DNA from 2 places in the Pseudoalteromonas sp. T1lg21 genome. Region 2 is predicted to be linked to the other one. Evidence: predicted binding sites of a transcription regulator. Region 2 holds the regulator's gene; the other holds the start of a gene.
The links. Region 2 encodes LexA, which represses DNA repair genes until DNA is damaged. Its sites were predicted from a motif close to TACTGTATNNNNATACAGTA; they were not measured.
Positions count from the first base shown of each region.

Region 1 (3,201 bases), on a different contig from region 2:
GATACCACCACAGGTAAAAGCATAGCCATGCCATCGCTGCCTGCTGGTAACTTACGTGGTGTTAATTTTTCAGCTGATGAAAAGACCATGGCGTTTTATTTAAATTCAGATACCTCGCCAAGTAACCTATTTGTGTGGCAACTCGGTGAATCAAAAGCGAAACAGTTAACCAACACATTAAGTGATGCAATTAATCAAAATGACTTGGTTGAAAGCACAATTGTGCGCTTTAAAAGTTTTGATGGTTTAGAAATCCCTGGGGTTTTATATAAGCCTAAGCAAGCTAACAGCAACAACAAAGTACCAGCTTTAGTGTGGGTGCACGGCGGCCCTGGCGGCCAAAGCCGCACAGGCTATAGTGCAATGCAGCAGCATCTAGTCAATCACGGTTATGCCATTTTTGCGGTCAATAACCGTGGCAGCTCAGGCTATGGTAAAACCTTCTTCCATTTAGATGACAAAAAGCATGGCACTGATGATTTACAAGATATCGTATACGGCAAAAAGCATCTACAAAGCCTCGATTGGGTCGATGCTGACAAAATTGGCATCATAGGAGGAAGTTACGGTGGCTTTATGACCGCCGCCGCACTTGCCTTTGAACCTGAAGAGTTCAAAGTAGGTATCAACATCTTTGGTGTAACAAACTGGGTTAGAACCTTAAACTCGATTCCACCATGGTGGGAAAGCTTTAAAAAGGCGCTGTATGACGAAATGGGCGATCCAGCTACAGACGGTGAACGTCACCGTGCAATTTCGCCACTATTTCATGCTAAAAACATCACCAAGCCATTAATGGTGATCCAAGGTGCTAACGACCCTCGCGTTTTACAAGTTGAAAGCGATGAACTCGTTGCCGCTGTTAAGGCAAATGGTGTGCCTGTCGAATATGTATTATTTGATGATGAAGGCCATGGTTTTACTAAAAAGGAAAACCGCATAAAAGCCTCAAATGCATATCTTGAGTTTTTGAATACTTATTTAGATAAGTAGCAAGATTGCAAAGATAAAGAGCCGGTATTTATACCGGCTTTTTTATGCAAAACACCTGTATAAAAGAAAAATGTTACGTCTTACACAGTACTGTACAAAACACTGTATGAGTTAAATGCTAAATTTTTTAGCTTTTTAACTCTGCAAACCAAAATTATAACTACATGTTTAATAAGAACTAAATCATTTTAATTAACATAAAACTGAATCATTGGTTAAAAAATAGCAAAAAAGTACTTGCGCAAAAACACTGTATAAACTACTGTATACACATACTGTATAAACAACCAGTGAGTGAAAGTTATGTTACAGCCAATTACCTTAAGAACAGTTAAAAGCTACCAACAAGATAACGACAAAGCGTCTGTTAATTTAATTCAAATTGAAGACGAAATATCAGCAACCTTTGAGCTATTAAAAGTATTACATCATTACAATAGCCAAAATGCATGGACACTATTAATTGCACCTGATCATGTTCCTAGCAAAGCATTATTAGATTCGTGTTCAATTGATACCAGCAAACTACTTGTGATCAGACAAAAGCATTTAGTAAACCTTGAATACGTACTTAGCTCAGCATTACATAACGGTAACTTTGCTGCTGTGATCACATGGACAGATATTGTAAACAATCATCAACTTGATTCGATGAACTTAAACCTAGATCAGGCATCAGCTAAGTTTTATTGCTTTACAAAAAGCGCTCAATTAAACAATTTAGTACCGCAGCCACAATAGGCTTGTTAAAATAACAATTTACATTTTTAGGTAAGTTGTTATGACATCACTCACACACTCCCTTTGTCCTTGTGGCAGCGAATCGACTTACGAGCTTTGCTGCCAGCCTTTTCATACCGGTGCAAGCCAAGCTGATACCCCAGAGCAACTTATGCGTTCTCGTTTTAGTGCATACGCGCTAAAAGATGCAAAATATGTATTTAGTACTTATGCACAAAGCCAGCAAGCCGCGAACCCGGTTCGCGAAATTAAAGATTTTGCTAATAGCTGCCGTTTTACCAAACTCAGTGTTTTAGAGACTGAACATAACGAGCAAGAAGGCTTTGTAGAATTTAAAGCAAATTACTTTTACCAAAACTTGTATTGTGAGTTACACGAAAAGTCGCGTTTTATTAAAGAAGATGGCCTATGGCGTTACCTAGATGGTGATATAACGCCAGTTGCAGATATTAAAATTGGCCGTAACGACGAGTGCCCTTGTGGTAGCGGCAAAAAATATAAAAAGTGTCACGCTCTTTAATTGCTCTTATACCAATCCGCTTAATTAAGTATTATTGCGGGTTGGTATTAGTCTGGTAAATCCAGTCTAGGGCTTGGGTAATCGTTGTTGGGAATGCGGTTGCATGGCGTGCCTGAGGAATAACAAATAAATTTGTTGTAACAAGCGCGCCACTTTGTTTATTAATTTTAGCTGCTAATTGCCTCGCACCCGACACCATTTTTTCACCTTCGCTTTCTTCAAGTTCACCCACTGCGATGTAAACTTTTGTTGTGTTGGCAGCTGGTTTTACAGCCATAGCTAATATTGAGTTTTCTTTAAACCACACTGAAGGACTGCCGATAATGTAACTTGAAAAAAGCGAAGGCTCGGTAAATAAGGTAAAGGAAGCAAATAAACCACCCAGCGAGTTACCGACTAATGTACTTTTTTGGTTTGTTCTGTAGTGAGCCTTAATATATGGCAATAGAGATTGTTTTAGAAAGTTTAGATACTGGCTTGCTCCGCCAGTTTTACGTTGCCAATTTTTATCTTCAAAAGGCGTATAGTCATAAATACGGCTATTAAGCCCCGGCACACCTATTTGATACCCTACTGCGACGATAATCACCTCTTCCATCGCCCCCGAATTCATCATGAAGCGACTAGCACCAGAGGCAATTGGCAAACTGTAGTTTGCATCTAACAGGTAAACAACGGGGTAGCGCTTCTGGTTTTGTTTTTGGTAGCTGCGTGGCAGTTTAATTGTAATAGGGTATTCGTTTTCGATATGTTTATCTTTAACTAAAACAGTATTAGTGCGCGGCAAAGTAAATGGCTCAGCATGGCTTACTGAGCTCACGCCGAAAACACTGATCACAAAAACGAGCAATAAATAAGGCATAGTTAATCCTTTAGCCACTTCTTAATTGGTAACAGCCACTCATCTTTTGGCCTATAAAATGCACCATGGGAGAGGCCTGTGTTGA
Region 1 covers NZ_PQBX01000004.1:24,952-28,152, reverse strand. The annotation lists gene C2M25_RS02710 (S9 family peptidase) at 1-993, shown strand, start outside; gene C2M25_RS02705 (SulA-like leucine-rich domain-containing protein) at 1,297-1,734, shown strand; gene C2M25_RS02700 (YchJ family protein) at 1,775-2,254, shown strand; gene C2M25_RS02695 (alpha/beta hydrolase) at 2,286-3,116, opposite strand; gene C2M25_RS02690 (alpha/beta hydrolase) at 3,119-3,201, opposite strand, start outside.
Region 1: the regulator LexA is predicted to act here: its motif matches at 1,254-1,273, upstream of C2M25_RS02705 (SulA-like leucine-rich domain-containing protein).

Region 2 (3,201 bases):
ATGAGCTCATTACCAGCCCACCTAAGAGCCAAAAGAAGATCTGTAAAGCGAGCAAGTAGCCAAGCCATTTATGCCCTTTACGAGCATACTTGAACATGCGTTTATTCATTATTACCCCGTTATTATTGTTGTATGGGTGCTATTTTAAGTTGTTTAACTGTATTGCCAATGCGGCATAATGTCGCATTAACTGTATTCTAGATTTGGTATATATACAAAACTGAGTTAAAGTTTCAGTCGATATCAATAGAGGGTAAAAACGAGAGTATGTCGGAAATTCAATTTTTAAATGTAGATCTGGAGCTTGAATCAAAGCACGATATTAGTGCGCTTGTTGCTGATTTGAAGAAAAACGCCATGGTTTTACATTATGACCAAGATGAATACCGCCAACTTGCACGGATTGAAGCAACCGCAGATATCAGCTCTCCAGATAAAGCGATTAACCAGCTTTGCGAGCTTATTGAGTCTTGCTCGCGCAATGCATTAAAACAGTGGTTATCGTGCTCAAAACGAACATTTGATATAGGTTTTGAATCAGGTAATTCGCCAAAATGCTTTAATCAACCCCTGCATGCCGATACCTTGTTACGTATCTCAGCAATTGGCGCAGGGATTGAAATTACTATTTATCCTGTTGAAAAATAGGTCGAATTTAGCGCTCTACTACCGCTGCGGTCATTCTTGATACGCAGCATAGCTCTCCTGCGGCATTGGTAATTTTAATATCCCAAACAGAGGTGCGCTTTCCTAAATGCAGCGGTCTAGCCGTTGCAGTTAAAACTCCCTTACGTGATGCTTTCATATGGTTGGCATTAATCTCTTGGCCAACAGCGTAGAATTTATTGAAATCAACCACAAAGTTGGCTGCATAGCTTGCCACTGTCTCGGCTAACACAACGTTTGCTCCGCCATGTACCATGCCCATAGGGTTATGATGTTCTGGGATGGCAGGCATCGTCGCCACTAAATAGTCATCGCCAATTTCTGTCACTTCAATGCCCATGGTTTTCATTAAAGTGCCTTGCCCGGTGATCCCTTGCTCCAATTCTTTACATAGCTCTAGCGTGATTGGGTGGTGCCAAATGCTCATTGTGTTTCCTTAGCCTGCTAATTAAAGCTAATACCTTATGGCATCTTAGAGTGAGGTTCAATGTAAGTTTTGTAGCAATATGACGGTATTAATTAAATTTGCGATTTTCAGATAACTGTATATACTCACAGTTAAATGTACTGTATGGAAAACCAGTTGTATGCGCCCATTAACTAAACGCCAATCGCAAATTTTAGAACTCATTAAAGTCTTTATTAAAGATACAGGCATGCCACCAACGCGTGCTGAAATAGCTCAAACATTGGGTTTTAAAAGTGCCAATGCCGCTGAAGAGCACCTAAAAGCACTGGCAAAAAAAGGCATGATCAAAATGAAGCCTGGGGCGAGTCGTGGTATTCAATTAATCGAAGAAGATGAACCAGAGCAATTAGGTTTACCTTTAATTGGCCGTGTTGCAGCGGGCGAACCTATTTTGGCCCAAGAGCATGTTGAAAGCCATTGCCAAGTTGATCCGTCGTTATTTAAGCCTGCCGCTGATTTCTTACTGCGTGTAAATGGCATGAGTATGAAAGACATTGGCATCATGGACGGTGATTTACTTGCAGTACATAGAACACAAGTTGCTGAAAATGGCCAAGTTGTTGTTGCACGAGTTGATGAAGACGTGACTGTTAAGCGTTTAGAAAAAGCTGGCCGAAAAGTATTTTTACACGCTGAGAACGAAGAGTTTTCACCTATTGAAGTTGACCTAGAGCACGAATCGTTCAATATCGAAGGATTAGCGGTAGGGGTTATTCGAAACGCTGACTGGATGTAAGTGTTCCCAACTTGGTGCATTAAATTGACTTAATTTGGTGCACCATCGAAATTTTGCTACTTAATTAGGATTTGTGAATCCTTACTCATCATTTAAAGCCTTATATGGCGCAGTTTCCCTCTCTTTTTGTATTTTGTTTGTACGCCTAAACATTAAATAACGCGCTGATTATAGTTGTTATTTTTGCACCAAAATAAACATTTATTATCACTAAAACTTGCTTATTGCTCATTTTTTAACTAATTGGTTAGTACATTGTATTAACACCTATTTACGAAATTGACACACCTAAACGTGTCAGGGAGTTATACAACGGGCTTGTATCATTTCATTGCGTCGTGATGATACGAATTCGATCTAAACAATAAAAATACGAATGGGCACCTTGCTGTAACGCCTTTTCGCTTTGCGTCTTGCAATAGCATTTAAAGGAGCCGTCACATGGGTAAACTGCGTTACGCCTTGTGGCTTATATTACTCGCACCTGTGCAATTTGCATTGGCAAACAGCCAATTCAATATGCGTAAAGGGGTGACTGATATAAGTAATAATGTTTATGAGTTACACATGACGATATTTATTATCGTTGTGTGATTGGCATCATCGTTTTTGCGGTGATGTTTTGGGCTTTAATACACCACCGTAAATCTAAAGGGGCTAAGCCAGCCCAATTTCATGAAAGTACAAAAGTTGAAATACTTTGGACTGCCATTCCGTTTGTTATACTAATCGCGATGGCTGTGCCTGCAACAAAAACCCTCATTGCTATGGAAGATGCCTCTAAAGCCGATATCACAATTAAAGTGACTGGCTCGCAATGGAAATGGCATTACGAGTACATGGGTGAAGATATTGCCTACTACTCAATTCTAGCTACACCGAAAGATCAAATAGACAACCAAGCAGAAAAAACTGAGCATTATTTGCTTGAAGTTGATAAACCCTTGGTACTGCCTATCAATAAAAAAGTTCGCTTTTTAATGACCTCTGACGATGTGATTCATTCGTGGTGGGTGCCTGACTTTGCGGTTAAAAAGGACGCAAACCCAGGGTTTATTAATGAAGCGTGGACTCGTATTAACGAGCCGGGTGTGTATCGTGGTCAATGCGCAGAGTTATGCGGTAAAGATCATGGCTTTATGCCCGTTGTAGTGAAAGCCCTTCCTGAAGATGAGTTTGCTAATTGGCTTGCTGATGCCAAACAAGAAAAAGCCAATGCAGCAGCCGCTGATGCAGCTTTACTCGATCAAACATTACCAAAAGAAGAGCTCATGACCTTGGGTGAGCAAGTCTACATGGCTAGTTGTGCCGCTTGTCATCAGCCAACAGG
Region 2 covers NZ_PQBX01000065.1:30,304-33,504, forward strand. The annotation lists gene C2M25_RS19600 (hypothetical protein) at 1-109, opposite strand, end outside; gene C2M25_RS19605 (hypothetical protein) at 268-648, shown strand; gene C2M25_RS19610 (PaaI family thioesterase) at 656-1,093, opposite strand; gene lexA (transcriptional repressor LexA) at 1,254-1,871, shown strand; partial or broken gene coxB (cytochrome c oxidase subunit II) at 2,313-3,201, shown strand, end outside.